2 regions of the Thioclava sp. F42-5 genome follow, and region 2 is predicted to be linked to the other one. Evidence: riboswitches for the same ligand, from Rfam matches in the RefSeq annotation. Region 2 holds a riboswitch; the other holds the start of a gene.

Region 1 (15,818 bases), on a different contig from region 2:
CTGATAGAGGGTCAGTTGCTTGTCCTCGAGATGCAGGATCGAGCCCACCGCGCGATTCAGCAGATCGCGGTCGTGCGAGATCACGATCACCGTATGCGGGTAGCGCATCAGGTAGCTTTCCAGCCAGAGCGCGCCTTCGAGATCGAGATAATTCGTCGGTTCGTCCAGAAGCAGCAGATCGGGCTGCGCGAAGAGCACGCCCGCCAGCGCCACGCGCATCCGCCAGCCGCCGGAGAAATCCGAACAGGGGCGCTTCTGCGCCTCCATGTCGAAGCCGAGCCCCTTCAGGATGGCGGAGGCCCGCGCCTCGCCCGACCATGCGTCGGTATCAGCGAGCCGCGCATGCACTTCGGCGATGCGATGCGGATCGGTCGCCGTCTCGGCCTCGGCTAGAAGACTGGCGCGTTCCTCATCGGCGGCCAGCACGGTGTCGAGCAGCGAGGTCGAAGAAGACGGCACCTCCTGCGCGACGCCGCCGACGCGGGCGCGCGAGGGCAGGGCGATCTCGCCGCCATCCAGCGTCAGCTCTCCCCGGATCAGCCTAAACAGCGTGGTCTTGCCCGCGCCGTTGGGGCCGACGAGGCCGACCTTGTGGCCTTCGGGGATCGTAGCGGAGGCGTTCGCAAAGAGCGGACGGCCTTCGATCGAAAAAGAGATATCGGAGATGCGCAACATGGGGCCTGACTTGGCGCAGGGGCGCGCGACAGTCAATCGCTGCTGCGCGCCGCGCCCCTTCGGCTTGGCAAAAAATATCCCCGCCGGAGGCGCCCTTCGGCGCGTGACGCCCGGCGGCCCGCCGGTCTGCCTTGACCAAACGGTCACGAAACCGCGCTAGACTCGCCCCGGGCCCGCCCATGAGGGCTTTTCAAGCCAGCCCCTGCATGATAGCAGGCGCGGGATATTTCGGACCGGCTTTCCGGCCCGCGAACACAAGGAAAGGGTCACACATGGCCATCGAACGCACGCTGAGCATCATCAAACCCGACGCGACCAAGCGCAACCTCACTGGCAAGATCAATGCCAAGTTCGAGGAAGCGGGTCTGCGCATCGTCGCGCAAAAGCGCATCCAGCTGACCATGGAACAGGCCGGCAAGTTCTATGAAGTGCACAAAGAGCGCCCCTTCTACGGCGAACTGTGCGAATTCATGGCGTCCGAGCCGGTCGTCGTTCAGGTCCTCGAAGGGGAAGGCGCGATCGCCAAGAACCGCGAAGTGATGGGCGCGACCAACCCGGCGGAAGCCGACGAGGGCACTATCCGCAAGGAATACGCGCTCTCCGTGGGTGAGAACTCGGTGCACGGCTCCGACGCTCCGGAAACCGCTGCGGAAGAAATCTCGTTCTTCTTCTCGGGTCTCGAGATCGTCGGCTGATCTAGCGTTTCGCGATCAGACCAATTTCCGAGAGGGCCGCGTCCAGCCGGGCGCGGCCCTTTTCTTTTGCGGAAGGCGCGGAGCTGTCCTCCGCTGCGATCCGCGCCTTGAGCGCGTCGAATTTCTTGCGGAATGCGGCCTTCTCCGCCCCGCGGCAGTCGTTCCACGGCCGACCCTGCAGCGCCATGTGCAGTGCGTAGTAACCGATGAAATGGGCGGGGTTCCCGACCTCGATCCAGGCGGCATAGGCGGCGTCCGCCCCGATCTCGCGCAGCTTTTCCGCCGAGGTGATCCCGGCGCGCATGAAGCCTTCGGCGGTGGCGGGGCCGATCCCCTTGATGGAGGTGAGAGAGGTGCTCATCGTGCCGGACGGTCCTTCGGGCCGCGCGGCAAGGGCAGCGCGACGGATTGGCGGATCATCGCAGTCTGAAGCTGGGCTTCGCGCCACGCAAGAGCAGCGCGAAGGAGAGATCGAATGGCGGGCGGCGCGAAAACCGTCGATGGATGAAGATGCCGGTTGCGGGGCCTGCCTGGGCCGCTATCATCGCGGCGCGAGAGAGGGCGTCAGATGGACGCCCAATCGTCGAATACGGTGCCGTTCTGTTGGGTCGTATTGCCCGTTTGGCCTTGTTGCTGGCCAGGGCGGTTCGTGCCGCCTTGCTGTTGCTGGCCTGATTGATTGCCCGATTGCTGTTGCATGACCTAAGCCTTGTGATGAGTCGCGTTCTAGCGGGGTCTTCCCGTTGCTGCGACAAGTAGCCACAGGCTCTCGCCGAGAAAAGGGTCGGTCAAGCGAAACTGATTTTTGGTCGCATTGGCGTGAGCGACCGTCATGAAACTGTGACGTCGCCGACACGAAAGCGCGGATTTTGGCGCGAGTGCGTCAAGAATTCGGACCTATCGGGGCCGCCTGCGCGGAGCCTTGTTTCAAAGGGCTATCGCGCAGCTCGCGCCGCCGTGCAGATCGGGATGGGTTGCAGGCCGGGCAGGCTGAGCATCGCCTCCAGAGCGGTGTTGTTCTCGACCAGATCGGCGATGGTCTTGCGGTCGAGCGTTCCGTAGAACGCCTCGAGCGCCTCGCTCAGCGCATCGCGGAACAGGCAGGCGTCGCGCAGCGGGCAGGTGTTGGTCTCGGTGTCGAAACATTCCGCGAAAGGCAGGCGGGCCTCGAAGGCGCGCAGCACGTTGCCGACACCGATCTGTTCGGGTGGGCGCGCAAGTTTCATGCCACCGGCGCGGCCGCGCAGGGTGGTGATGAAATCCTCATGCGCAAGGGTGTTGATCACCTGCGCCAGATGGTTCTCGGACGCATTGCAGGCTTCCGCGATCTCGTGTTTGCGCACGGTGCGGTCCGGATTGACCGCACAGAACATCAGCACACGCATCGCGAGATTGGTTCGAGTGGTCAAACGCATCGTAACTCCTCCAGCTCACGCGGCGGTGATATAGATAAGTTTGCCTCGCAAGTTTGACCTATGTCACATTCATTGGAAATTTTCGCGCCGAGGCGAGATTTTGCCGCGCCGTTGTCACGCGGGCCAATATCGGTTGGGTGAAGCGTGGCTGCCGGGCCGGCGCGGCGGGCGCGTCCATTCGGTGAAGTCGCGACACACGGTTGCGTGAGCGAATGAGAGCTTCGGTCGTCTGCGCCCGGTTCGCGCGGTTGCGGGCGCTGCCCGGCCCGGATCGCCCCAGGCGGGCCCTTGTCGGAGTGCGCGGGTTCGGACACGTCCCTCGTCGCCTTGCGGGGCAACTTGACCTCCCGCGAGGGCTGGCGCAGATTTCGCGGGCGAAAGGGAGGGCACCATGGCTCTGGAAGATGCGAAAACCCAAGTGGATCAGGCCTTTACGCGCGTAGATGCGCGCGGTCTGAGCTTCGAGAATACCTTCGGTGGCGCGACCAGCTTCCTGCGGCGGCGCTACACGAAAGACCTCGCAGGCGCGCAGATCGCCGTGACCGGCATCCCCTTCGATCAGGCGGTGACCAACCGCCCCGGCACGCGGTTCGGGCCGCGCGCGATCCGCGAAGCCTCGACGCTGCAGGCTTTCGATGCGCCCTATGGCTGGGGCTATGACCCGCTCTCCGAGCTGGCGATCGTCGATTACGGTGACATGCCCTTCGACTATGCCAATGTGCCCGAGGTACCGGGCCGGATCGAGGCGCATCTCGGCGCGATCTTCGGGGCGGGTGTGGTGCCGATCACGCTCGGCGGCGATCACTTCATCACGCTGCCGATCCTGTGCGCGGCAGTCGCCGCGCATGGCGAGATCGCGCTGATCCAGATCGACGCCCATTCCGACACATGGGCCGATGACGACATGGACCGGATCGACCATGGCACTTTCCTCTACAAGGCGATCAAATCGGGCGTCGTGCGGGCGGAGAATGTGGTCTCGGTCGGCATCCGCACCGACAATCCCGACACGCTGGGCGTGAACATCGTGGATGCGCCGAGCGTGCATCGCGAAGGGATCGGTCCCACGCTCGAACGCATCCGCGCGGTGGTGGGTGATAGACCCTGCTACCTCACCTTCGACATCGACGGTCTGGACCCGGCCTTCGCGCCCGGCACCGGTACGCCTGTCTGGGGCGGTCTGGCGAGCTGGCAGGCGGCAGAGCTGTTGCGCGGGCTGAAGGGCATCAACCTGATCGGCGGCGACGTGGTCGAAGTCTCTCCGCCCTACGATCCGACCGGGGTGACGGCGATCGCCGGGGCCCATGTCGCGACCGAGCTGATCGCCCTTGCGGGCTGGGCGATGCGGGAGAGGGCGGCATGAAACGGGCCGTGACGATCCTCGCGCTCGGGCTCGCCGTCGTGGTGGCGGCCGACGGGTGGGTGCGTCTCGCCCCGATTGATCCGGCGCGCTTCGATGTCGACGGGCTGGCGAAAGCGCCCGGTGACCACCCGGAGACAGGCGGGTTTCAGGCCGTGCGCGACGTCTCCGATCCGCCGGCGCAGATGGCCGCGCTCGACAAGATCATCCGGGGCACCGCGCGCACCAAGCGCGTCGCGGGCAGCGCCGACGAGGGCTACGCGGCCTATGTGACGCGCTCGGCCGTCTGGGGCTTTCCCGATGTCACCACGCTCTGGATCGAAGGCGATACGCTGCAGATCCGCGGGCACCTCGTCTACGGGAAATCCGATCTCGGGGTGAACGAGGCGCGGATCAAGGGCTGGCTCGACGAGGTCGGGCTCTAGCGGGCGCGACCCGCCGTGCGCAGGGTATCTTGCGCCGCGTTTTCCCGCCGACCCGCCCCACGCCGTAGGGTCACACAGACCAACTCTGCCAGTGCGCTCCCTTGCGAAGACAGGGGGCGAAGCCTAAGTGAGGCCTCATGCAGCCGGAGCCAGCATGACCATCATGTATCGTTATTTTTCCTGGGCCATCGCCGTCACGGTGGCAGGGCTGGTCGGGTCCTTCGCGCTGGGGTTCGCCCAGACCGGAGGGCTTGGCGGCGCGGTCTCTTTCCTGATGATCACTGCCGTGCTGGCCGTGCTGGAAATCTCGCTGAGCTTCGACAACGCCATCGTCAACGCCAACAAGCTGCACCAGATGACGCCGAAATGGCAGCGTCGTTTCCTGACATGGGGTATCCTGATCGCGGTGTTCGGGATGCGTATCCTCTTCCCGCTTCTGATCGTCGTGATCGCCGCCGGCATCGGACCGTGGGATGCGGTTCTTCTGGCTGCGAAACACCCGGCCGAATATGCCGAGATCATCGAGGACGCGCATCTGTCGATCGCGGGCTTCGGTGGCGCCTTCCTGATGATGGTCGCGCTCACCTATTTCATCGACGAGGGCAAGGAGGTCGACTGGATCCGCGCGCTGGAGCGCCGGTTGCGGGCGCTCGCGTCGATCCGGGGTCTGGAGATCGGCTTCGTGCTGGTCGTCGTTCTGCTTTTCACCTGGATTCTGCCGGAGGGGCGCGAGGACGAGTTCCTCTTCGCCTCCATCTGCGGCCTTGCGACCTTTCTCGGCGTCGAGGTGCTCAGCCACGTGCTCGACCGGACGAATATCGCCGCCGAGACGGCCAAGGCGGGCCTCGGCGCGTTTCTCTATCTCGAAGTGCTCGATGCGTCCTTCAGTTTCGACGGGGTGATCGGGGCCTTCGCGCTGACCCAGAACCTGTTTCTGATCGCGATCGGTCTGGGGATCGGCGCGATGTACGTGCGCTCGATGACCCTGATGCTGGTGGAGCGCAACACGCTCAGCGAATTCCGCTATCTCGAGAACGGGGCCTTCTGGTCGATCCTGATCCTCTCCGTCGTCATGTTCGCGCAGACGCTGGTGGAAGTGCCCGAGGTGATCACCGGCCTGATCGGGGCCGGGCTGATCGGTCTCGCGCTGCTATCCTCGATCCGGTTCAACCGGCGCTGCCGACGCGCTGTGGAAAGCTGAAATATTCTTGACTCAGTGCGGCGCGCGCGGCACAGCAGGGGCACTTCGGTTCCGCGAAAGCGGATGAAAAGGGAACCCGGTGCGATGCGTGCATTCATTCCGGGGCTGCCCCCGCAACTGTGAGCGGCGAGTGACGGCTGACTGAGCCACTGGGGAGACCCGGGAAGGCCAGCCGGAACCAGGACCCGCGAGCCAGGAGACCTGCCGAGGCGCTCATCCTTTCTGCCTGTGCGGGGCGCGCAGCGGAGGCGGTCTTCCGTCAGTGGTGACATTTTTCACCGTCGGCGGAAATTCAAAATTTCCAAAGACTTGCAATACGAAGTTCACGCGACCGCAGAGTCGCGGCACGAGGGAATTGGATATGATCCGCACCCGTTTGACCGTGGGCCTGATGCTCACCACAGCGCTGGCAGGCCCCGCGCTCGCGCAAGATGCGCAACCTTACCAACTCGATGAGATCGTGATCTATCACGGCGCGCTCGAGCCGCAATCGTCGGACAAGACCGCGCAGGCGGTCACCGTGCTGTCGCGCAAGGAGCTGGAGCGTTCGGGCCAGACCCGTCTCGCCAACCTGATCGCGCAGTCGCCGGGCGTCGGCATCCTGTCGCGCGGGCCGATGGGCGCGCAGACCGGCTTCACCATTCGCGGCGTGTCGCAGAACTACGTGAAGGTCATGGTGGACGGGATCGACGTCTCCGATCCGTCCGCGACGCAGGTGCTGCCCGACCTGGGCCGGTTCAACACGTTCAACTACGACCGGGTCGAGATCATGCGCGGCTCGCAATCGGCGGTCTATGGCGGGCAGGCGGTCGCCGGTGTGATCAACCTCGACACGCCGCGCCCGACCGAGGATGGCGTGAGCCAAAGCGTCAAGCTCGAGCTCGGCTCCTACCACACCGCGAATGCGGCCTATAATTTCGGCTGGAAGAAGGGCGATGACGAGCTCGCGATTCAGCTGTCGAAAATTTACACTGCAGGCTTCTCGGCCGCCGACAAGAAGAACGGCAATACCGAGAAGGACGGCTACCGCGCCGACCGTGTCAGCCTGCGCGCGCAGAAGCGCATCTCCGACAATCTGCTGATCGGCTTCAACGGGTTCGCGCAGAACGATCGGGGCGAGTTCGACAATGCCTTCACCTCGCCGCCCTCCGACGACGGGGAATACACGATCCACAAGGAGCGGGGCGGACGTCTCTTCGCGAAATTCGCGACCGGCCCGCTCGATCACGAGCTCGGTCTGACCTATTACACGACCTCGCGCTGGTATCCGGTCTATGACTATGGCTACGAGGGCAAGCGCCGCAAACTGGACTGGGAAGCCTCGACGGATCTCGGGCCGGGGCGGCTGACCTTCGGGGCGGATCGCACGCTGGAAACCTATACAGGCACCTATGTCTCGGGCCACGTCCTCACGGCGGATACGGGTATCTTCGGTGAATATGCTTTCTCGCCGATGGACGGGGTGAACGTGACCGCCTCCGCGCGCCACGACGATCACTCGGATTTCGGCGGCAACACCACGGGTCGTCTGGGCGTGACGTGGCAGGCCGACGCCGCGACGCTCTACCGGGCGTCGATCGGCAATGGCTTCCGCGCGCCGTCGGGTTATGAACTCTATGACGGCTACGTGGGCAATCCCGACCTCAAGCCCGAGAAATCGCTGAGCTACGATCTCGGCGTCGAGCGTGACTTCGGTGCGCATAAGCTGACCGCGACGCTGTTCCATATCGAGGTGGACGACCTGATCGACTACGACGGCACCTACTACCAGACCTCGGGCACCGCGAAGCGGCAGGGGCTGGAGTTGGGGCTGAAAGGGCCGATCACCAGCAAGATCAACTACAGCCTCGGCTACACCTATCTCGACTGGAAGAACCCCGACGGGCTGTCGTCGGGATCGACGTGGAACTCGGCCTTCGGGCGTCATACGTTGACCGCGGGCATCGACGCGCAGGTGACCGACAAGATCACGCTCGCCGCCGATATGCGTGTGGTCACCGATCGTCAGAGCCAGCCCGATTACGGCCTGCTGAACGCGCAGATGACCTACGATCTGGGCAACCAGAAGGAGGCCTATCTGCGCATCGAGAACCTGACCGACACCGATTACCAGCTCTGGCCGGGCTACGGCACCTCGGGTCGCGCCGCCTATGTGGGGCTGCGTGCGCGGTTCTGATCTGAAAGGGGCGGTTTGCGCCGCCCTTTTCGCCGCCCTGGCGGCGACCTCCTCCGCATGGGCGGAAGAGCCTGCGGGAGATGTGCCGCGGCGGGTCGTCTCCATGAACCTCTGCACCGATCAGCTGGCGCTGGCGCTGGCCGATCCGTCGCAGATCGTCTCGGTCAGCCATTTCGCGACCGACCCGTCGATGTCGGTGCACTGGAAACAGGTTGAAGACCTTCCCGTAAACTACGGTCGTGCCGAGGAAATCTCCATTCTCCATCCCGATCTCGTGCTGGCCGATACGTGGTCGAACCCCGACACGATCCGCATGTTGCGCACGCTCGGGATCCGGGTCGAGCAACTGCCGCCCGGCACCTCGCTGCCCGAGATCCGCGGCCGGATCGAGACGATGGGGAAGCTTCTTGGCCATCCCGGTCGCGCGGCGAAGATGCTCGCGGATTTCGATGCGCGGCTGGCGGCGATCCAGACACCCGCGCCGGGGCTGAAAGCTGCGATCATCGGGCCCTCGGGCTATGGCTACGGGCCGCGGACCCTTGAAGGGCAAATCCTTGAAATGGCAGGGTTTCAGAACGTCGTCAGCGGGCCGGGGCTCGACTGGGGCGGGCGGTTGCCTCTGGAGGATCTGGTGATGGATCGCCCCGATCTGGTGGTCGTGGGGGGCTCGCAAGGCGGCACCGGCACGAGCCGCGCGCAGGAGGTGCTGGCGCACCCGGTGCTGCGCGATCTTCCGGTCGTGCGGGGCCTGCGCGATGCGAGCTGGACCTGCGGCGCACCGGCGATGCTGAATGCGGTAGGGCAACTGGCGACGCTTGGGCGCAAGATCGAGAAAGAGAAGTTAACGCAATGAGTTATCGCGCGATCCTCATTTTCCTCTCAGCCTTCTGCGCGGTGCTTTTCGCAGCGTCGCTGCTGATCGGACCGTCGGGGATTTCGCCGCTCGACGGGATATCCGCGCTCATTTCCGGCGATGGCGCGGCGGGCTTGGTGATGCGCGAGCTGCGCCTGCCGCGCGCGATCCTCGGTATCGGTGTCGGCGCGGCCTTGGGGCTGTCTGGCGCCGCGATGCAGGGCTTCCTGCGCAATCCGCTGGCCGAGCCTGGGCTGATCGGCACCTCTGCCGGAGCGGCGCTTGGCGCGGTCATCGCGATCCAGACCGGGCTCTACGCGCTCTTCGCCCTGGCCCTGCCGCTCGCCGCTCTGGCGGGCGCGGGCGTGGCCGTCGCGCTGATCTTGATCCTTGCCGGGCGCGAGGGCCGGGCGCTGGTTCTGATCCTTGCAGGCATCGCCGTCTCCGCGCTGGCGGCGGCGGCGACCGCGCTGGTGCTGAACCTCGCTCCGTCGCCCTATGCCGCGGCCGAGATCGTGTTCTGGATGATGGGCTCGCTTGCCGATCGGTCGATGACCCATGTCGCCCTGGCGCTGCCGTTCCTGATCGTGGGCGCTTTGATCCTGCTGCGCGCAGGGGCCGGGCTGGATGCGCTGAGCCTTGGGGAGGATGCTGCAGCTTCGCTTGGTATCTCTTTGAAAAAACTGAGGCTTCAGGTCGTCTTCGGGACCGCGCTCATGGTCGGTGCGGCCACGGCGGTCGCAGGTGCGATCGGCTTCGTCGGCCTCGTCGTGCCGCATCTGCTGCGCAAATCCGTGGGCGCGCGGCCCTCACGGCTGCTTCCGGCTTCGGCGCTTGGCGGGGCGGCGATGCTGACGCTGGCCGATATCGCGACGCGGGTGATCGCGCCTGAGCGCGACCTGAAACTGGGGGTGCTGACCGCGCTGGTCGGCGCGCCGTTCTTCCTGTCGATGATCCGCAAGATGGGGCACGAGGGCTGATGCTGAAGCTGGAAAACCTGACCGTTCTGCGGGGCGAATGCCCGGTCGTCGATCACGTCTCGGCGCAGGTCGCGCCGGGCGAGCTGATCGGGCTGATCGGGCCCAACGGCGCGGGCAAGACCTCGCTGCTGCGCGGTGCGATGGGGCTCTTGTCGCATCGCGGGGACAGCTCGCTGTCGGCGCTCGATCCGATGGCGCGGGCGCGGGCGGCGGCGTGGCTGCCGCAGGCGCGCGAAATCGCCTGGGGGCTGTCGGTTGCCGATCTCGTCGCGCTGGGGCGGTTGCCGCATGGCCGCGATCAGGCGACGCGCGGGGCGGCGGCGGTGGAAGAAGCGCTGCGCCGGATGGGGCTCGACACTTACCGAGACCGCGCCGCCACGCAGCTCTCGGGCGGCGAGCAGGCGCGGGTGCTGATCGCCCGGGCGCTCGCGCAGGAAAGCCCGCTGATCCTCGCAGACGAGCCCATCGCCGGGCTCGATCCGGCGGCGCAGATCGCGACGATGCAGGTCTTCAGCGCCCACGCGCAGGCGGGCGGCGCCGTCGTCACCTCACTGCATGATCTGGGGCTGGCCGCGCGCCATTGCACCCGGCTTTGGGTGATGGATCGCGGGCGGCTTGTGGCGGATGGACCGCCCGGCGAGGTCCTGACCGAGACGCTTCTCGCGCAGGTCTTCCACATCCGCGCGCACTTTAAAATCACGTCGGAAGGCGCTGTTTTCCAACCACTTTCCACATTGGGGATCTGATGGCATTTCCTCCTGAACGCATCGTCTGCCTGACCGAGGAAACGGTCGAGACGCTCTACCTTCTGGGCGAGGACGCGCGCATCGTCGGCGTCTCGGGCTACGCGGTGCGGCCCAAACGGGTACGGCAGGAAAAGCTGCGCGTCTCCGCTTTCATCTCCGCCGATTTACCGAAGATCCTTGCGCTGGAGCCGGACCTCGTCCTGACGTTCTCGGACCTTCAGGCCGACATCGTCGCGGGGCTGGTGCGCGAGGGCGTCGCCGTGCACGCGTTCAACCAGCGCTCGGTCGCCGGCATCCTCGACATGATCTGCACGTTGGGCGCGCTGGTGGGCTGCACCGAGCGGGCGGAACTGTTGGCCGCAGGCTACGAGACGCGTCTGGCGGAGATCGCCGCGAAGCCGCGCCCGAGCCGTCCGCGCGTCTGGTTCGAGGAATGGAACGAGCCGCTGATCTCCGCCGTCGGCTGGGTGTCGGAGCTGATCGAGATCGCGGGTGGGCGCGATGTCTTCGCCGAGCTGGCGAAAGAGGGCAAAGCCAAGGATCGCATCGTCGCTCCCGAACAAGTGATCGCAGCCGCGCCTGAGGTCATCGTGGGCTCCTGGTGCGGCAAGAAATTCCGCCCCGAGAAAGTTTCCGCAAGGCCAGGCTGGCAGGACGTTCCGGCTGTTGCGCGAAACCGGCTGCACGAGGTCAAATCGACCCTCATTCTGCAACCGGGCCCCGCCGCGCTGACCGACGGGCTCGATGCGCTCGAGGCGGCTATCTGGTCCGATCCGGGGTTGCGGGCGTAATTGTTCTTCGACATAGAACCCGCGCACGCTAGAGTGGGCGGGCAAAGCGAACACAAGACAAAAAACCCCGCGGGAGGGGGCATGTTCACGCGTTTCATACGGTTTTCTCCGCTCGTCCTGTCAGCCCTGCTGACGCTCTTCGCGCTTTCCGGCTTGATCCTGACAGATTGGTTTCTGGTCGCCGCGATCCTTTTCGGTTTCCTGACGCTGGTCGGCATCTACGACCTGATCCAGGGCCGCCACGCCATCACCCGGAACTATCCGATCCTCGGCCATCTGCGCTTCTTCTTCGAGGAAATCCGCCCCGAGATCCGGCAATACCTGATCGAAGGCGACGACGAGGAGGTGCCGTTCTCGCGTGCCACCCGCACGATCGTCTACCAGCGGGCCAAGGATATCGAGGACGCCAAGCCCTTCGGCACGCGGATGCGTGTGTCGGAATCTGGCTATCAGTGGATCACCCATTCGGTGAAGCCGCGCCACATCGAGGATAGCGATTTCCGCGTCGAGATCGGCGGCGAGACCTGCAAACAGCCCTACAAGGCGTCGATCTACAATATTTCGGCGATGTCCTTCGGAGCGCTCTCGGCGAACGCGATCATGGCGCTCAACAGAGGCGCGAAGATGGGCGGCTTCGCGCATGACACCGGTGAGGGCGGTATCTCGCGCTATCACCGGGAGGGCGGCGATCTGATCTTCGAGGTGGGTTCGGGCTATTTCGGCTGCCGCAATCACGATGGCAGCTTCAACCCCGAGAAATTCGCCAAGCGCGCGCAGGACCCGCAGGTCAAGATGATCGAGCTGAAGCTGAGCCAGGGTGCGAAGCCGGGCCACGGCGGCATGCTCCCGGCCGCGAAGATCACCCCCGAGATCGCCGAGGCGCGCGACATCCCGATGGATCGCGACTGCATCTCGCCCGCCTCGCATTCGGCCTTCTCGACGCCGATCGAGATGATGGAATTCATTGGCGAACTGCGCGAACTGTCGGGCGGCAAGCCAGTGGGTTTCAAGCTCTGCGTCGGGCATCGCCGCGAGTTCATGTGCATCGTCAAGGCGATGCTCGAGACCGGTATCACGCCCGATTTCATCGTCGTCGACGGCAAGGAAGGCGGCACCGGTGCCGCGCCCCTGGAATTCGCCAACCACATGGGCTTCCCGCTCGTGGAAGGGCTCAGCTTCGTGCACAACACGCTGCGCGGTGCGGGGCTGCGCGATCAGGTGAAGATCGGGGCCTCGGGCAAGGTCGTCACCGCGTTCCACATCGCCAAGGTGCTCGCGATCGGGGCGGATTGGGCGAATTCGGCGCGCGGTTTCATGTTCTCGATCGGCTGCATTCAGGCGCAGTCGTGCCACACCAACCGCTGCCCGACCGGCGTCACCACGCAGGATCCGATCCGTCAGCGCGCGCTGGTGGTGCCGGACAAGGCGACACGCGTGGCCAATTTCCACCGCAACACGATGAAGGCGCTGGCCGAAATGACGGGGGCTGCGGGCCTCACCCATCCGGGCCAGTTCCTGCCGCATCACCTGCTGGTGCGCGACCGCGAGCGGGATTTCAAAGTGGGCGACGAGATCTATCACTACATGCCCGAAGGGTTCCTTCTGCGCGAGGATGACGACCGCTTCGGCTATCTCAAGCGCTGGAAGCGTGCCCGCGCCGAGGCGTTCGAGCCCTTCGACAGCGGCGTGTGAGATCAGATTTCCCGGTATCTTGGGAGAGGCGGCGACGGAGGTTGCCGCCTTTCTTTTTGGCGACGAGGTATGCGCCGGAGGCTTCGGACGCGTCTGAAACCGTGCCTTCGCCCGGGCGGTCAGCCCGGGCGGCGCGCAACCCTCCCTCCGGGAGGGCGCATCTGCACCGGAGCCGCGCGAACGCAAGTTAGGGAGAGGTGGAGCGATAAACGGAAATCCACCTAGGGAGCGCATGCGCCCCCCCAGCGCCGGGCGCAGCCCTCACCGCCCCGCCACGAGCTTTGCCACTGCGATCTCCGCCGGCCCCTCGAAGGGGCCATGCGTGAAGGCGGCGACGGTGCGGCCCGTCTCGGGGCAGTGATAGACGGCGTTGGCGCTGAACGGCCCCGCGCCGGAATGGCCGAAAACGCGCGTCTCGCCCCAGTCGCCGCACATCAGCCCCAGCCCGTAGCCATGCCGCGTCCAAGGTCGCTCCGGCAGCGCGCCGCCCACCTCGCGACAGGCGGTCATGCGGGCGAATGCGTCTTGCGAGAGCAGATCGCTCAGCCCGCGCAACAGCCGCGCCGCATCACCCGCCGTGCCGATCAGCGTGCGGTGATAGACCCAGCCGGGATGGTAGTCGCGCGCCTCGGGCCAGTGAAGTTCTACGAAATCGGCAGGCTCCTCCGCGAGCCGCACGCTTTCAAGCCCCAACGGTCCAGCGATCCGGTCTCGTACCAGCTCCGCGAGGCTCCGGCAGGCTGCCCGTTCGATCGCCTCGCGGGCGAGCATGTAACCGAGGTTGGAATAGCGCCACTCGTCGCGCGAGTGCTGCGCCAAAACCCGTGCCACCAGCAGATCGCGCGGCCACGGTGCGCGTCTGGCGGCGACATCGGCGTGATAGTCGGGCAGGGTGCCGTAATCGGGCAGGCCCGCGCTGTGGTCGAGCAGACGGGCGAGGGTGATGCCACCAGGCAGCTCCGGCAGGTCGAGCGGCGCGCGCAGGTCGAGCCCCCCCTCGGCCTCGAGCATCAGCGCCAGAGCCGCAATCACCGGTTTGGTAAAGCTCCAATAGGGAAAAAGCCGCGCCCCCGACCGCGCCAATTCGCAGCGACCGTCGCGATCAATCGTCGCGGTGAAGGAGACGGGGGATTGGGGCAAGGCTTTGGCTTTCGGTGGTTTTCTCTGGCGGGCGGGTAGGGTGCTTTCCGACAATATGTCATTTGCCGCATTGCAGCGGTTAAAAATGTTGAAACGGTTCGGGTGTGTTGTATCATCATCTTTGAATATGATTATGGGAGGATCGGAGGTTTTCATGAGAGACGCTCCAAAACCGTTCTGGTCACCGCTCGCCGCCGGCACTGCGCTCGGCCTCGCGTTGCTGTTGACCTTCATCGTGACCGGGCACGGGCTCGGCGCATCCGGCTTCGTGACCCGCTTCGCGGCGCAGGCCAATGACTGGATCGCCCCGCAGGCGACCGCCAGCAATTCCTATTTCGGTCCTTTCATGGCTGCAGGCAGCCCGCTTCTGAGCTGGATCACCTGGGAAGTGGTGGGCGTCCTGATCGGGGCGTGGCTCGGCGCCAAAGGCGCGGGCCGGATCTCGGTCAAGGTGGAGCGCGGGCCGCGCACCAGTTCCGGCAATCGCCTCGTCTATGCGCTGCTGGGCGGCGCGCTGGTGGGCTTCGGCGCGCGTCTGGCGCGCGGCTGCACCTCGGGTCTGGGTCTGTCGGGCAGCGCGACGCTCGCCGTGGCGGGCTTCGTCTTCCTGATCGGCTTCTTCGCGGCGGGCTTCGCCGTCTCCATGATGATGCGGAGGATCTGGCAATGAGCATCCCTCTTTACGATAGCGGCATAGCCTCGGGCCTCCTGTCGGGCATCCTGTTCGGCTATGCGCTGGAAGCGGCGGGCTTCGGCTCTCCGCGCAAGCTGACGGGGCAGTTCACGCTGCGCGACTTCTCGGTCTTCAAGGTGATGTTCACCGCGGTGATCGTCTGCGCCGTGGGGCTCTACGTGCTGCGGACGATGGGCTGGATGGGCCCGGCCGCGGTCTTCATCCCGACGCTCTTCTTCTGGGCGATCCTGCTGGGCGGTGTCTTCATCGGCGCGGGATTTGCTGTGGGCGGCTACTGCCCGGGCACCTCCGTGGTCGGTGTGGCCTCGGGCCGGATCGACGCGGTGGTCTTCGCGATCGGCATGGTGCTCGGCACCTCGGTCTTCGCCTGGGTGTTCGACCCGATCAAGGATTTCTACCTCGCAGGTCAGGGGCCGACGGCGCAGACCCTGCCGCAGCTCTTCGGGCTGCCGGAATGGGTGATCCTGCTGGCGCTGATCATCATCGCCGCTGTGGGCTTCCGCCTCGGCACGATCCTCGAGCGGTCGCGTGGCGGTCCGTTCACCGCCGAAGAGGTATGCGCCCCGGATGACGAGGCCGACGAGTTCGCCCTGACATCAGCAAACGCGCGTGGGTAACCAGTATTAACACGGACGATAGCCTAGGGAGGACAAAGTCCATGAAACTGCACAAGAAACGCAAGAGCCTGATGCGCGCCGCGATGGTGCCGGTGACGGCGGTCGCGATGAGCGCCGCGGTTCCCGCCACCTCCAGCGCGCAGGCGACCAACCCCTGTGCGCCGGCGGTCGCGAACCCCTGCGCTCCGGCCAACCCTTGCGCTCCGGCGGCGGCCAACCCCTGCGCGCCCGTCGCGGCGAACCCCTGCGCCCCCTCGGCGGCAAAGGCTGCGGATGCGGGCAACGACGCGGCACCGATCGCCAGCGGGCCCTATGACACTACCGTCAAGGCCACGCAGGCGCCCTATGGCGACAAGAT
Region 2 (15,818 bases):
GCCCGGCTGCAGATCGAAGGTCACGTCGCGTACCCCGTCGAAACCGCGGAAGAAGCGGCGCAACTCGCGCGCGGTGGTCGCCAGTTCGCCAAGATCCGGGCCGGTGACGAGCAGATCGATCGGTTTGCCGCCCGCGCCGCGCTCCTTGTCGGTGATCCGGAAAGCGGCCATGTCGGGCATCTTGCCGACGAACTGCTTCCAGCGATCGAGCACAGTGCCGACGTCGGTGGTGCGCGTCCCTGCGGGCAGCAGCGAAGCGCTCACCGTCGCCATGTTCGGCCCCGTGGTCGGGCTGTCGGCATTGCTGCCATAGGTGATCGTGTAGCTTCGGACGAGCGGCTGGCCGTCCGGTTGAGCGGGGCTCAGTTCGGCATCCATCTCCTTGAGCGCCTTGACGACCTTGCTCACCCGCGCCTCGGTCAGCGACAGCGGTGCGCCCGCAGGCAGCAGAAGCCGCGCCTCGACCGTGTCGCTCTCCAGCGTCGGGAAGCTCTGGTATTTCAGGAAGCCCCCGGTGAAGGGCGCGATCGAAAGCGACACGAGGAAGATCGCGAGCCCTATGGTCAGGTAGCGCCAGCGTAGCGCCACCCCGGCAAGCGGCACGATGACCCTGTCGCGCAGCCGATCAAACGCGCCGTTCACCGCGCGCTGCACGGGGCCGGGACGCATGTCGTGGCGCAGCGAGTGGCGCATATGGGCGGGGAGGATCAGGAAGGCTTCGATCAGGCTGACCGTCAGCGTGATAAGCAGCACGATCGGGATGTATTTCAGCAGCGCGCCGATATTGCCGGTCAGGAAGCTGAGCGGCCCGATCACCATTGCCGTGGTCAGGAAGGAGGCCAGAACGCCGGGAAAGACCTGCATCGTGCCTTTGACGGCAGCGACTTGCGCAGGTTCGCCCTGTTGCCGACGGCGTACGATGTTTTCGGAGATCACGATCGCATCGTCCATCAACAGGCCCGTCGCGACCAAGAGCGCCACCATCGTCATCATGTTGATCGTGTAGCCGAGGAATTGCATCGCGAAGATCGCGCCGAGGAAGCTGATCGGCAGGCCCATCGCGACCCAGAAGGACATGCGCAGCCCGAAGAACAGCCACATCGCGACGAGCACGAGGATCAGACCCTGCAACCCGTTGATCCCGATGATGCGCAGGCGCTCGACGATGTTGCGCGTGGAATCCGCGGAGATCGCGAGTTGGATATTGCCCGGCGCTTCGGCCTGCGCCTGTGCCATCTCGCGATCAAGCGCGGCCCGCACCCGCAGCGCATCCTGCGAGGCGGTCTTCTGGACCGAGACGATGGCGGCGCGCTTGCCGTCGAAATAGGTGGCCTGCGAGGGATCGGCGAAGCCTTCGCGGATCGTGGCGACGTCGCCCAGCCGCACCTCGCCGCCCGCGGCACTGCCCGCAATCGGGATCTGCGCCAGCTCGGCAGGCGTGCGCCCCTCGCCGAGGAATCGGATCGCGACTTCGCCCGAACGCCCCTCGAGCGAGCCCGCGGGCATGTCGAGGCTGTAGCGCGCCAGCGTCGCGCCCACGGAGCCCATGTCGAGCCCGAAGCGTTCGAGCGCGGCGCGGTCGAACTCGATCGCGATTTCGCGGTCGGAGAAGCCGTTCACCGAGACCAGCGAGATCGCGGGATCGGCGCGCAGTTGATCGGCGAAGCTCTGGGCATAGGCGTAGAGCACCGCCGGATCGTCCGGTCCGGTCACTGCCACCGACGAGACGGAGGCAGTGCGCTCGACGATCTGCACCACCGGATCGTCAGCCTTGTCGGGGAATGAATTGATCCCGTCCACCGCGTCCTTGATGTCGTTGTAGAAGCGCGTCATATCCGCGCCCTCGATCATCTCTGCGGTGATCTGGGCGCTGTTGTCGCGCGCGAGGCAGGTCAGCTTCGCAAGGTTCTCGACCCGCGTGAGGATCGGATCGGTCACGGTGCAGATGCCGGTCTCGACCTCCGAAGGCGCGGCGCCGGGATAGGTGATACGGACCGAGACATCCGAGGGCGGGGTCGCCGGGAAAGTGTCGCGCTGCAGGCTCGGCAGCGCCATCAGCCCGAGGCCCGCAATCGCGATCATCGCGATATTGGCCGCCGTGCGATGGCCGGCAAAAAGCGCGATCATTGCGCGGCCCCGGCGGGCTTGGCGGCGTCGCCCTCGGGCGCGGCTCCTTTGCCGCCGCCACCACCGCCGCCACCGCCACCGCTGCCCGGTTGCGGGCTCGAAGGTGTCTGGCCGAGCGCTTCGGCGGCGATCTCCGCCTTGCGAGCCTCGTCCTCGGTCGCTTTCACCGCCATGCCCGGTACCGCGATCGACGGGTCGGTGATCACCAGTTGATCGCCCGCCTTGAGGCCCTGTGCGATCACCGCCAGATCGCCCGAAACGAAGCTGGTCTTAACTGCGCGCTTCGCCAGCGTCCCATCCTCGGAGACGACCATTGCACTCCCACCCGCCACCGCTTCGGCGGGCACGACGAGCAGGCTCTGCTTGGGCGCGGCGAGTTCCACCGCGACGACCATGTTGCGCCGGAGGGGCGGGCGCTCGCCCGCCTGCGCCTGACCCAACGGATCGTCGACCCGCACCACGACGGGCGCGCTTTGCGTGGTCTCGTCGATCGCGTCGCCCATCCGCTCGACCCGGGCCTTCCAGACAATGGGATGCTCGGGGTCGGGCAGGGTGACGCGCGCCTTCAGATCCGTGACCTTCGTGCCGTCGCCCGCGAGCCGGAGCAGGGGCCCCATCCGCCCGATCGGGAATTGCGCCGAGATGTCGACGGCCTCGATGCCTTCGCCGCTCAGCAGGACCTGACCGCGATTGACGTATTGCCCGAGATCCGCGTCGAGCGAATTGACCCGCAGGTCGAAAGGCGCCGTGATCGTCGACAGCCCGATCGCACGGTCGATCGTCGCCGCCTGCGTATCCAGCACTTCGCGCTCTGCCTCGTTCAGCTTCAGCTGGCTTTCGAGATCGGCGACCTTGGTCTGCGCGGTCAGCAGTTGGCGGCGCACCCCGTCGAGTTGGGTTTGAGTGATCCGGCCCAGATCGTGGAGAGATTTCTGCCGATCGAACTCATCCTGTGCCAGCGCGAGGTCGGATTGCGCCAGTTCCAGACTCGTGCGCACCGTGTCGTCCTTGACCTTGGAGGCGGCGACCTGCGCCTCGAGACTGGCGCGCTGCAGTTTCAGATCGCTGTCGTCGATGGTGAAAAGCGGCGTTCCTTTCGCGACGATGTCACCGGGCGCGAGCGGCTCTGCGATGTCGCGGATCTCGCCCTCGATCCGGGCGATGGCGCGCCACTCGCGCACCGGGGCGACCATGCCGTAGCCGCTGACGCGCGGGATCATCTCGGTGGGCGCGAGCGTGATCACCCGCACCAGCGCCGCCGGGCGGTTCGCCTCGCTCGGACTGGGCAGCGATTTCAGATCGCCCGCAAAGACGATCGCCGCCACACCGAGCGCGGTCGGCACCGCCACCATCGCGAGCCTTGCCAGACCCGTGCCAATTCCCGCCATGATGTCCCTCATCACTCATGTCTTTTCACTATCTACCCGGAACTTCGCGCATCGACCTAGCGTAAATGTGACGCACCCCCGGAGGGAGGGGGACGCGCGCGGCGCGAGCCTCTCAATACCAAAGACGATCGGAGCAAGGCTTGGCGGGCGCGGGCCGGGCCCTACACTCAACCTAGATCACATCTCGAGACGACCACAGCCACCTGTTCAGGGAGCCAGACACGCCATGAAATATCCTCTTATCCTGGCCGCCGCGGTCTTCGGGGGCGCACTCGCCTCCACCGCGCAGGCCGATATCACCGTCTCCTCCAAGATCGACACCGAGGGCGGTCTCTTGGGCAATATCATCGCGCTATCGCTGGAAAATGCCGGGATGCCGGTGGAGCGGCGGCTGCAATTGGGCGGCACGCAGGTCGTTCGCAAGGCGATCCTCGCGGGCCAGATCGACATCTATCCCGAATATACCGGCAACGCGGCCTATTTCTTCAACGAGGCCGATAGCGATATCTGGAAGGATGCGGCAAAGGCCCATGATCGCGCGGCCGAACTGGACAAGCAGAACGATATCACCTGGCTCGATTCCGCGCCGGCGAACAATACCTGGGCGATTGCGGTGACGGGCGATCTGGCCAAAAAGAACAACCTCACCACGATGTCCGATTTCGGCAACTGGGTGTCGAATGGCGGTGACGTGAAGCTCGCGGCCTCGACCGAATTCGTTTCGTCCCCCGCCGTGCTGCCCGCGATGGAGAAGGCTTACGGATTCAAGTTGAGCCCCGATCAGACCGTGGTTCTCTCGGGTGGCGACACGGCGGCGACCATTCAGGCGGCGGCGCGCGGCACTTCGGGCGTGAACGCGGCGATGGCCTATGGCACCGATGGCGGCGTGGGCGCGGCGGGGCTCGTCGTGATGGAAGACGACAAGGGCGTGCAGCCGGTCTACGAGCCCACCCCGATCGTGCGCGACGCGGTGCTGAAGGAATATCCGAAGATCCCCGAAGTGCTGAACCCGATCTTCGACAAGCTCGACATGCAGACGCTTCAGAAACTTAACGGCCGTATCCAGGTCGGCGGTGAGCCTGCCGAGGCGGTCGCGAAGGATTACCTGACGCAGATCGGGGTGTTGAACTGAGCGCCGCAGCGATGCGTGTGCGGGGCGTGACCGCTGGCCTCTCGCCGCCCGGGGTGCTCTTCGCGCTCTTGGGGCTGGCTGCGATCTTCACACCTTTCCTGACGCTCGCCGCGAACCGGATCGTGGCGGGCGAGGGGCGCGCCCTGTGGACCGTCGCCGCGCCGCAGGTCACGGGGCCCGCGATGGCGCTGATGCTGCTGGGGCTCGCCTTTGGCCTGCCCGCCGCGCGGCCTTACTTGCGCATCGCGGGCGCGGCGCTTGGCCTCGCGGGACTGGTCTGGCTGCTGATCGCGGGCGCGTCGTTTCTGCTGACCGAGGCGGGCGAGTATGCGCGTGTCTCGCCGGCTGCCGGGTGCTGGTTCCTGCTGGTGGTCTTCGCGCTGATGATGGCCGACGCGCTTTCCGCGCTGTCGCCGGGGCCTGCAGCGCGGGCGGGAATTTTAGGGCTGGTGATCGCGCTCGTCGCGGCGCTGCTGTGGTCGGGGGCGCTGAGCGATCTGTCTATCGCGCAGGAATTCGCGAGCCGCAAGGACGCCTTCTACACCGCGAGCCTGCGCCATCTGGGCCTTGCCTTCGGTTCGCTGCTGGCCGCGGCGGTGATCGGCCTGCCGCTGGGCGTGATGTGCCACCGCAATGCGGCGCTGCGCGGTGCATTGCTTCCGGTGCTGAGCTTCCTGCAGACGATCCCCTCGCTCGCGATGTTCGGGATCATGATCCCGGTGCTGAGCTGGCTGAGCGGGATCATCCCCGGCGCCCGCGCGATCGGTATTGCGGGGATCGGCTTCGCGCCTGCCTTCCTTGCACTCACCCTCTATTCGCTGCTGCCGGTCGTCGCCAACGTGCTGGCGGGTCTGCGCAGCGCACCTGCCTCCGCGCTCGAGGCTGCGCGTGGGATGGGCATGACATGGCGCCAGCGTCTCGCGCGGGTGGAACTGCCGCTGGGCTTGCCGGTGGTGCTGGCCGGGCTGCGCATCGTGCTGGTTCAGAATATCGGGCTGGCAGTGATCGCCGGGCTGATCGGCGGCGGCGGCTATGGCATATTCGTCTTTCAGGGCCTCAACCAGACGGCGGGCGACCTGATCTTGCTGGGCGCGCTGCCCACTGTCGCCCTGGCGCTGGTTTCGGCCATCGCAATGGACATCCTCGTCGAACTGACGACCCCCCGAACGGAGCGTGAAGAATGATCGAAATCGACGAGATCACGAAGCTCTATGACGACACGACGGCGGTGGACCACGTTTCGATGACGGTCGAGACCGGAACGATCACGGTGATCGTGGGCACCTCCGGTTCGGGCAAGACGACGCTTCTGCGGATGATCAACCGGCTGATCGAGCCGAGTTCCGGCGAGGTGCGGATCAATGGCGAGTCAACCGCCGCGCTGCCCAAACACGAGCTGCGCCGACGGATCGGCTATGTCATTCAGGGCGACGGGCTGTTCCCGCATTATACGATCGCGGGCAATATCGGCGCGGTGCCCAAACTGCTCGGCTGGTCCAAGGACAAGACCAGCGCCCGGGTCGACGAGTTGCTGGACCTGTTCTCGATGGAGCCCGCGCAGTTTCGCGACCGTTATCCGGCGGAGCTGTCGGGCGGTCAGCAGCAACGTGTGGGCGTCGCCCGCGCCTTGGCCTCACGGCCCGATCTGCTGCTGATGGACGAGCCTTTCGGCGCGCTCGACCCGATCATTCGCGCCCGGGCGCAAGCCGATCTGCGGCGCATCCAGCGGCAGCTGGGGTCGACCATCGTGCTGGTCACGCATGACATGGAAGAGGCGATCCATCTGGGCGACCGGGTGGCTGTCATGGATGGCGGCAAGCTTCTGCAACATGGCACGCCCGCCGAGATCATCGCCGAGCCCGCCACCGATTTCGTCGCGCAGATGGTGGGCGGGGTTGATCGTCCGCTCCGGCTTTTGTCGTTGATCCCGGTCTCGGACGTGATGGAAGACGGGACGGCCGAGGGCGAGCCGATCGCGCCCGACACCAGCCTGCGCGATGCGCTGTCGCTGTGTCTTTGGCGCGGCTGCGAGGCGCTGCCGGTGGCGGATGGCGACCGTCCGCTTGGCAGGGTCACTCTGGCGACGATCCGCGCCCGCGCGGCGGAGCTGGCATGAGCCGCAGCGGCGCGATCCGGGCCACCTGCGTGGCGCTGCTGCTGGCGCTGGTGCTGCGTCCGCATTGGTTCGCGCCGGTCTTTGCGCCCTTCGCCCCGGCGGGCGGGCCGGTGATCTACGAGCGCGCCTCGATCCTGTCGCTCTCGCTCAGCCATCTGGGGCTGGTTGCGCTGGCCTCCGGGTTGGCGACGCTGGTCGCGGTGGGCCTTGCCATCCTCGTGACGCGACCTGCGGGCGCGGCTTTCCTGCCGCTGTCGCGCACGATCACCAATATCGGCCAGACCTTCCCGCCGGTTGCGGTGCTGGCGCTGGCGGTGCCCGCGCTCGGCTTCGGGGCCGGGCCGACGCTGGTAGCGCTGTTCCTCTACGGCTTGCTGCCGATCTTCGAGACGGCCATTGCCGGGCTCTCGACTCTGCCGCCCGCGACGATGGAGGCCGCCCGCGGCATCGGCCTGACCCGCTGGCAGCGCCTGATCCGGGTGGAATTGCCGCTGGCCCTGCCGGTGATCCTGACGGGCATTCGGCTGTCTGTGGTGATCGCCATCGGCACGGCGACGGTCGGCTCCACCGTGGCCGCGCGGACTTTGGGCGAGGTGATCATCGCCGGGCTTTTGACCAGCAACACGGCCTTCGTCCTTCAGGGCGGCGTGATCGTGGGGTTGTTCGCGGTGCTCGTCTATGACGCCCTGAGCCTGCTGGAGACCGCCCTCACACGCCGTCTGGGGCGTCCCTCCGCCGGGGCGGAAGCGTAGCGCGCGGCCCGGTGAAGGACGATAGCGTTTCGCCGAGACCGCGCGCCGTGGAACAGGCTTTCTTTCGCGTAGGGCATTGATGGAATTCGTTCCGCTTCCGCTCGGCGAGATGGGATAAAAGACTAATTTTATCAGATGCTTGTCTGGCGCATCGACTCCGGTATGCGGCGTTACTAGGTAAGGCGCCTGTCATTCCGACGCGCCCCACGGCGGCGTCTTCGACCTATCGGAGGTATCTCGCATGAAACCCGTTCGCACCCTCATCGCCATCGCAGCCCTCGCCGGGATCGTGACGCCCGCGGCCCAGGCCGCGAGCCTCGCTGACATCCAGAAAGACGGCGTCTTCCGCGTCGGCACTGAAGGCACCTATCCGCCCTTCACCTACCATGACGAATCCGGAAAGCTGACCGGCTTCGACGTCGCCATCGCGCGCGCTATCGGCGAAAAGCTGGGCGTGAAGGTGAAGTTCCTCGAAGGCCGCTGGGACGGCCTGATCGCAGGGCTCGATGCCGACCGCTACGACGCGGTGATCAACGAGGTGGGCATCACCGATGCGCGCAAGAAGAAATACGATTTCTCGCAGCCCTATATCGCGTCGAAAGCGGCGCTGATCGTGCGCAAGGACGAGACCGACATCACCGGCTTCGACGATCTGAAAGGCAAGACCGCCGCCCAGACGCTCTCGAGCAATTTCGGCAAGATCGCCTCGGATCACGGTGCCGAACTGATCGGCACGAACGGGTTCGATCAGTCGATCGCGCTTGTCATCCAGAACCGCGCCGATGCCACTGTGAATGACAGCCTGTCCTTCCTCGACTTCAAGAAGAACAAGCCGGACGCCCCCGTGAAGCTAGCCGCGACCATGCCCGATGCGAACTATTCCGGCGTGATCATCGCGAAGGACCAGCCCGACCTGCTGGCTGCGATCAACAAGGCGCTCGACGAGATGAAGGCCGACGGGACCTACCAGAAAATCTCCGAAGAGTATTTCGGGGAAGACGTCTCGAAGTAAGCCGCATGTCGAGCCGCGCGCGCCTTCGGGATTCAGCCCGGAGGCGCGTGAGGCTTGCAGAAAGGATCCGCCATGGCTGACTGGTTGCCCCTGATGTGGTCATCGCTCGTGCCGCTTTTGCAGGCGACGGTGACCTTCACGATCCCGCTGACGCTCATCACCTTCACGCTGGGCCTTGCGCTCGGGCTGCTCTGCGCGGTGATCCGGCTGTTCGGGCCGCGTCCGCTGGTGTGGATCGTGCGGTTCTATGTCTGGGTGATCCGGGGCACGCCGCTTCTGGTACAGCTTTTCCTGATCTTCTACGGGCTGCCGAGCCTCGGGATCACGCTCGACGCCTTCGTGGCGGGGCTGATCGGCTTCACGCTGAATGTCGGCGCCTACACGTCGGAAATCCTGCGCGCGGCGCTGTCCTCGGTGTCCAAGGGGCAGTGGGAAGCGTCCTATTCCATCGGCATGAACTGGCGGCAGACGATGACCCGCACCATCGTGCCCCAGGCCTCGCGCGTCGCGGTGCCGCCCTTGTCGAACAGCTTCATCTCGCTGGTGAAGGATACGTCGCTCGCCGCAGCGATCACCGTGCCGGAACTGTTTCAGGCGGCGCAGCGGATCGTCGCGACCACCTATGAACCGCTCGTCCTCTATGTCGAGGCGGCGCTGATCTATCTCGCGCTCTGCTCGGTCCTGTCGGCGCTGCAGGGGCGGCTCGAGCGGCGCCTCGGCCAATATGGCGGCTTTCTGGAGGAACGCACATGATCGAGCTGTCGAATATCACCAAGCGGTTCGGTGACAACGAGGTTCTGTCGGGGATCTCGCTGTCTTTGCCTGAGGGCTCCGTGACCGCGCTGATCGGCCCCTCCGGCGGCGGCAAGAGCACGCTTTTGCGTACCATCAACCTGCTGGAGGTGCCCACGAGCGGCACGCTCGCCATCGGCGACGCGTCCGTCACTCTGAGCGAAGGCGGCAAGCTGTCGCGCGCCCAGATCCAGAGCATTCGGCAACAGACCGGGATGGTGTTCCAGAACTTCCAGCTCTTCCCGCATCGCACTGCGATCGAGAACGTGATGGAGAGCCTCGTGACCGTGCAGAACTGGCCTGCCGCGAAAGCCCGCGAGCGGGCGATGTCGCTCTTGGAGAAGGTCGGAATGGCGCATAAGGCCGATGCCTGGCCCGCGACGCTTTCGGGCGGGCAGCAGCAGCGCATCGCCATCGCCCGCGCGCTCGCCCCGTCGCCGAAAGTGCTGCTCTGCGACGAGCCGACCTCGGCGCTCGATCCGGAACTGGCGGCGGAAGTCGTTGACGTTCTGGCACAGCTGGCCCGCGAGGGCACGACGATGGTGATGGCCACCCACGATTTGCGGCTGGCCTCGCAGATCGCCGAGCGGGTGGTCGTGCTGGAAAGCGGCGGCGTGGTCGAGACCGGCCCGGCGCGGCAGGTCTTCGATGCGCCCGAGCGCGAGCGCACCAAGCGGTTCATCGCCACGCTGAAATCGACCGGCGAGACCGCAGCCCCGGATACTGCCCCGCGCCCCGTCTGAGGCGCGGGCGGCGGCGGGTTCAGAACGCCCAGTCCTCGTCCTCGGTCGCGACCGCCTTGCCGATCACGTAGCTCGATCCCGAGCCCGAGAAGAAGTCGTGGTTTTCGTCCGATCCGGGCGAGAGCGCGGCGAGGATCGCGGGGTTCACGCGCGTCGCCTCTTCGGGGAAGAGCGCCTCGTAGCCGAGGTTCTGCAGCGCCTTGTTGGCGTTGTAATGCAGGAAGTGCTTCACATCCTCCGTCAGGCCCAGACCGTCATAGAGCTGCTCGGTATAGCGGCCCTCGATGTCATAGAGGTCGAACATCAGCGAGAAGGCGAAATCCTTGATCTCGGTGCGCTCGGTCTCGGTCGCCCGCTCCAACGCGCGCTGGAACTTGTAGCCGATGTAATAGCCGTGGATCGCCTCGTCGCGGATGATCAGGCGGATCAGGTCGGCCGTGTTGGTCAGGCGCGCGCGGCTCGACCAGTGCATCGGCAGGTAGAAGCCCGAATAGAACAGGAAGCTTTCCAGAAAGACGCTCGCCACCTTGCGCTTCAACGGTCTCGCCGTCGCGTCGTATTCGTCGAGGATCAGCCGCGACTTGGCCTGCAGATGCGGGTTTTCCTGCGACCAGCGGAACGCCTCGTCGACCTCGGCGGTGTTGCACAGTGTCGAGAAGACCGAGGAATAGCTGCGCGCATGCACGGCCTCCATGAAGGCGATGTTGGACAGAACCGCTTCCTCATGGGGCGTCGCCGCATCCGCCATCAGCGCAGGCGCGCCCACGGTGTTCTGGATCGTGTCCAGCAGCGTCAGCCCGGTGAAGACCCGGATCGTGAGCGTCTGCTCATCCTCGGTCAGTTGCGACCAGCTTTGAATGTCGTTCGACAGCGGCACCTTCTCGGGCAGCCAGAAATTCGAGGTGAGCCGGTTCCAGACTTCGAGATCCTTGTCGTCCTGAAGGCGGTTCCAGTTGACGGCACGCGGAACGGGGCGGGATGTGTGCAGATCTTTCATGGCGGGCCTCACAGGGAACAGGATACGCAGCCCTGCACCTCGGTCCCCTCGAGGGCCGCTTGGCGCAGGCGGATGTAATAGATGGTCTTGATACCGCGCCGCCATGCATAAATCTGGGCGCGGTTGATGTCGCGGGTCGTGGCCTCGGCCGGGAAGAACAGCGTCAGCGAGAGACCTTGATCGACATGCTCGGTCGCTGCCGCATAGGTGTCGATGATCGCCTCGGGGCCGATCTGATAGGCGTCGCGGTAGAACTCGAGATTGTCGTTCGTCATGTAGGGCGCGGGGTAATAGACCCGGCCGATCTTGCCTTCCTTGCGAATCTCGATCTTCGCGGTGATCGGGTGGATCGAGGCGGTCGCGTTGTTGATATAGCTGATCGAGCCGGTGGGCGGCACGGCTTGCAGGTTGCGATTCCACAGGCCGGACTCCATGACCCGGTCGCGCAGCTCGGCCCAGTCGGCGCGGGTGGGCAGGGTGATCCCGAAGCGGTCGAACAGGGCCGTGACGGTGTCGCTCTCAGGCAGAAAGTCGCGGGTGACGTATTTCTCGAAGAAGCTGCCATCGGCATAGGCAGAGGCCTCGAACCCCTTGAAACTCCGGCCATGCTCGGCGGCCAGCCGGTTCGATTCCGCCAGCGCGTGATAGGCTACGGCGGCGAAATAGACGGAGGTGAATTCGATCCCCTCGGGGCTGCCATAATGGACGCGCTCGCGGGCGAGGAAACCGTGCAGGTTCATCTGACCCAGACCGATCGCGTGGCTTTCCTCGTTGCCCTTGCGGATCGAGGGGACGGCGTTGATCGCGCTCATCTCCGACACCGCCGAGAGCGCCCGGATCGCGGCCCCGACGCTCGCGCCCAGATCGCCGCCATCCATCACCTTGGCGATGTTGAGCGAACCCAGATTGCACGAGATATCCGTGCCCATCTGCGCGTAGCCCAGATCCTCGTCGAACTCGGAAGGCTCGGCCACCTGCAGAATCTCCGAACACAGGTTCGACATGGTGATCCGTCCCGCGATCGGGTTGGCGCGGTTCACCGTGTCTTCGAACATGATGTAGGGATAGCCGCTTTCGAACTGGATCTCGGCCAGCGTCTGGAAGAAGGCGCGGGCGTTGATCTTGCGTTTGCGGATCCGCGCGTCGTCGACCATTTCGTGGTATTTCTCGGTCACGGAAATCTCCGAGAAGGCGCAGCCATAGACCCGCTCCACGTCATGCGGCGAGAAGAGATACATCTCCTCGTTCTTCTTCGCGAGCTCGAAGGTGATGTCGGGGATCACCACGCCGAGGCTCAGCGTCTTGATCCGGATTTTCTCGTCCGCATTCTCGCGCTTGGTATCGAGGAAACGCAGGATGTCGGGGTGATGGGCGTGCAGATAGACCGCGCCCGCGCCCTGACGCGCACCCAGCTGGTTGGCATAGCTGAAGCTGTCTTCGAGCAGCTTCATCACCGGGATCACGCCCGAGGATTGGTTCTCGATCCCTTTGATCGGCGCGCCATATTCGCGGATATTGGTCAGCATCAGGGCCACGCCGCCGCCGCGTTTCGACAGTTGCAGCGCCGAGTTGATGCCGCGCCCGATGCTTTCCATGTTGTCTTCCAGTCGCAGCAGGAAGCAGGAGACGAATTCGCCCCGCGCCTTCTTGCCCGCGTTGAGGAAGGTCGGCGTCGCGGGCTGGAAGCGGCCTGCCAGCATCTCCTCCATGAGGCGCATCGCCAGCGCCTCGTCGCCGCGCGCAAGCGTCAGTGCCACCATCACCACCCGGTCCTCGTAGCGCTCGAGATAGCGCTGCCCGTCGCGGGTCTTCAACGTGTAGGAAGTGTAGTATTTGAACGCGCCGAGGAAGGTCGGAAAACGGAATTTTGCCGCGAAAGCCGCCTCCCAGATCGCGCGCTGGAAGTTGCGCGAATACTGATCGAGCACGGCGGCGTCGTAATAGCTTTCCTCCACCAGATAGCCGAGCTTCTCGTCCAGCGAATGGAAGAACACCGTGTTCTGGTTCACATGGCGCAGGAAATATTGTCGCGCCGCCATCCGGTCGGCGTCAAAGCGGATATTGCCCTCCGCGTCATAGAGGTTGAGCATTGCGTTGAGCGCGTGGTGATCAAGCCCCGCGAATTCCGAGGCCGTGGCCCCGCTCGGTTTCACGTCGCTGTCGAGCATTCCAGCCTCCAGAAATTGTCGAGACCCGCGCGCACGCGGTCGATGTCAGTGTCGGTCCCCGCCAGTTCGAACCGGTAGAGCACGGGGATATTGCACTTGCGCGCCAGCAGATCGCCCGCGCAGGCGAAAAGCGCGCCGAAATTGCGATTGCCGCTGGCGATCACGCCGCGCAGGCCCGCGCGGCGGGCGGGATCGTTGAGAAAGGCGATGACCGGTTTCGCGACCGCGCCGCGCCCCTTGCCGTCGGCGTAGCTCGGGCAGATCAGGACGTAGGGGCAGGGCGGGTACGGCATCGGAGCCTCCGCCGAGAGGGGCAGGCGCTGCGCGGGCAGGCCCAGCCGCTCCACGAAGCGCTGCGTGTTCCCCGAGGCCGAGGAGTAATAGATCAGCCGTGCCTGTCCCATCGCGGCTAGGCCTCAGACCAGACGGTTGATCATGTCGGGGCGAAAGCCCGCCCAGTGTTCCTCGTTGGCGATCACCACCGGGGCCTGCCGGTAACCCAAGTCCTGCACCATCTCCATCGCGGCGGCATCCTCGGTGAGGTCGATCACGTTGTAGTCGATCCCCTTGGCATCCAGCGCACGGGTCGTGGCGGTGCATTGCACGCAGGCCGGTTTCGAATAGACGGTGATGGTCATGTGTCCTGTCCCTTTGTTTGCTGTCGGCAGCGCGGGACAAGGCTCGTGGGCAGGGTGCCGCAGCACATAGCCACGCGCCCGGGCCCTCCGCCGCGGTCGTCGTCTATCTGCTCTGGCAGGTCTCCTGGCTCGCGGCTCGAACGCCTCTCGGTCCGTCTTCCCGGCGCATCGCACCAGTGACATTCGGACATCAGGCTCGCCGCTTACAGTTGCGGGGGCAGCGCCGGAATTCCACCGGCTTCCCTCTTCGCCTGCGGAGTGACTCGCAGGAACCAAAGCAACATCATATTGGGATGCATGGTGTATCGGTGTCAATATATAGATTGCCCTGCCGCGCGAAACTCTCGCGCGACAGGAGCGTGTCTTGCCTCAGGCCCCGTCACCAAGCGCCCGGATATGCGCCGGGAGGCGGGCGTTCTGGCCATACATGAAGTGGTTCTCCATGCGCTCCGAGAAGCGGCTGGCCTCGGTCTCGCGACCCACGGCCTCGGCCATCTCGCGGATATGCATCGGGCTCGCCCCGCAGCACACGCCGAGGTAATTCACCCCGATCGCCTGCGCCTCACGCGCGAAGGCGCCGATCTCGTAGCGGTTGCAAGCCAGCGGATCGAGCGCGGTCGGGAAGGTCCGGCCATGCGGCGAGGGGCAGGTGCAGCCGTTGTGATCCGAGAGGTTGAAGAAGGTGGGCTCCTCTTTCGTGGTCCGGTAGGGCACGGGCAGGGCGCCGACATGGCAGCTCACCGCCGCGCGCACCTTGCGCAGCCACGGCATCATCGTCTGCGGCCCGCGGAAGCAGTTCAGCCCGACGACATCGGCGCCCGCCTGTTCAAGTTTCTGGCAGGTCTCGACGATGCCGACCCCGTCCATCATCTCGTTGGCCGCCATCGGTGCCAGCGTCAGCACCACCGGCAGCCCCGACGCCTTCGCGGCCTCGAGCGCGCATAGCGCCTCGCCCGCGTAGTAGAAGGTCTCGCCGATGAGGATATCCGCGCCTTCCTCGACCGCCCAGCCGACCATCTCGTCGAACATCGCGCGCACCTCGGCCTGCCGCGCCGGATCGGCCGGGTCCCAGATATTCGTGTTCGAGATATTGCCCGCCATCAGGTTTCCGGTCTTGGCATTGGCGACCTCGCGGGCGATCTTCAGCGCCGCGCGGTTGAGCGGCTCCAGCAGGTCTTCCTTGCCGATCACGCGCATCTTCTCGCGGTGGCCGTTATAGGTGAAGGCCTCGACGATATCGCTGCCGGCGCGCTGGAAATCGACATGCAGATTGCGCAGCGCCTGCGGGTATTCGAGCGCCACCTCGGGCACGAATTCCCCGGCGGTCAGATAGCCGCGCCGTTCCAGTTCGAACAGAAAGCCCTCGGCGCAGATCACCGGGCGCGCGTCGAGCAGGCGGGTCAGTTTGTTGTCATTCATGGAGAGATCCTCTCAGTTCATCCATGACCATCGTTGGACAGAGCCGAGCCTCGCAGGGAACGAATGACGCTCCCTACTGCAATGGTCCTCGGTCGGGCCGCAGAGAGCGACCGCAAGACGAAAAGCGGGTCAGAGGCCGCGCCGGGCGCGTGCCCCGCCGCGCCGCACCGGCGGGGGCATCTCGATCGGCAGGACGAAAGGCTGCGGGGTCAGCGACTCCAGTAACAGCTCGCAGAACACCTCCACCGCTGGTGAGATCAGGGAGTGCGGATAGGCCTGCATATGGGCGACGATCGCCGCCTTCGCATAGGGCATGTCGCCCGGCAGCGTGCCAAGCCATTCCATGTAGCCCAGCGTGCCCAGCTCACGCGCCCGCAGCGGCGAGATAGGTCCTATATCGAGTTGTAAGAGTGAAAGCGTTCGTTCCAAAAGCATCGCGCCCTCCGCGCAAAAGGGCGGGATTGGTCGCGGCACGGCGATATGCGAGGTCCGATCTGGTCCATCTCTCGACTCTCCGTCCCAGGGCACCCCGCC

The links. A riboswitch is a leader RNA that binds a small molecule or an ion and turns the genes downstream of it on or off. The one in region 2 is predicted to bind cobalamin.
Region 1: another riboswitch for cobalamin. It lies ahead of B6V74_RS15520 (TonB-dependent receptor); the one in region 2 lies ahead of nrdH (glutaredoxin-like protein NrdH).

What each region holds. Positions count from the first base shown of each region.
Region 1 is NZ_NBNZ01000006.1:136,866-152,683, forward strand. Features, by position in the region: gene B6V74_RS15485 (ABC-F family ATP-binding cassette domain-containing protein) at 1-675, opposite strand, end outside; gene ndk (nucleoside-diphosphate kinase) at 948-1,370, shown strand; gene B6V74_RS15495 (TfoX/Sxy family DNA transformation protein) at 1,372-1,731, opposite strand; gene B6V74_RS15500 (Rrf2 family transcriptional regulator) at 2,306-2,785, opposite strand; gene speB (agmatinase) at 3,177-4,148, shown strand; gene B6V74_RS15510 (DUF1499 domain-containing protein) at 4,145-4,570, shown strand; gene B6V74_RS15515 (DUF475 domain-containing protein) at 4,725-5,771, shown strand; cobalamin riboswitch at 5,801-5,995, shown strand; gene B6V74_RS15520 (TonB-dependent receptor) at 6,133-7,947, shown strand; gene B6V74_RS15525 (ABC transporter substrate-binding protein) at 8,051-8,800, shown strand; gene B6V74_RS15530 (iron ABC transporter permease) at 8,797-9,780, shown strand; gene B6V74_RS15535 (ABC transporter ATP-binding protein) at 9,780-10,526, shown strand; gene B6V74_RS15540 (cobalamin-binding protein) at 10,526-11,317, shown strand; gene B6V74_RS15545 (FMN-binding glutamate synthase family protein) at 11,399-13,009, shown strand; gene B6V74_RS15550 (serine hydrolase domain-containing protein) at 13,271-14,149, opposite strand; gene B6V74_RS15555 (YeeE/YedE thiosulfate transporter family protein) at 14,304-14,819, shown strand; gene B6V74_RS15560 (DUF6691 family protein) at 14,816-15,460, shown strand; gene B6V74_RS18820 (protein tyrosine phosphatase family protein) at 15,502-15,818, shown strand, end outside.
Region 2 is NZ_NBNZ01000001.1:92,762-108,579, reverse strand. Features, by position in the region: gene B6V74_RS00490 (efflux RND transporter permease subunit) at 1-2,127, opposite strand, end outside; gene B6V74_RS00485 (efflux RND transporter periplasmic adaptor subunit) at 2,124-3,515, opposite strand; gene B6V74_RS00480 (ABC transporter substrate-binding protein) at 3,742-4,647, shown strand; gene B6V74_RS00475 (ABC transporter permease) at 4,659-5,831, shown strand; gene B6V74_RS00470 (ABC transporter ATP-binding protein) at 5,828-6,763, shown strand; gene B6V74_RS00465 (ABC transporter permease) at 6,760-7,515, shown strand; gene B6V74_RS00460 (amino acid ABC transporter substrate-binding protein) at 7,757-8,527, shown strand; gene B6V74_RS00455 (amino acid ABC transporter permease) at 8,600-9,280, shown strand; gene B6V74_RS00450 (amino acid ABC transporter ATP-binding protein) at 9,277-10,062, shown strand; gene nrdF (class 1b ribonucleoside-diphosphate reductase subunit beta) at 10,082-11,059, opposite strand; gene nrdE (class 1b ribonucleoside-diphosphate reductase subunit alpha) at 11,068-13,227, opposite strand; gene nrdI (class Ib ribonucleoside-diphosphate reductase assembly flavoprotein NrdI) at 13,209-13,631, opposite strand; gene nrdH (glutaredoxin-like protein NrdH) at 13,644-13,865, opposite strand; cobalamin riboswitch at 13,962-14,157, opposite strand; gene B6V74_RS00425 (homocysteine S-methyltransferase family protein) at 14,235-15,284, opposite strand; gene B6V74_RS00420 (hypothetical protein) at 15,414-15,719, opposite strand.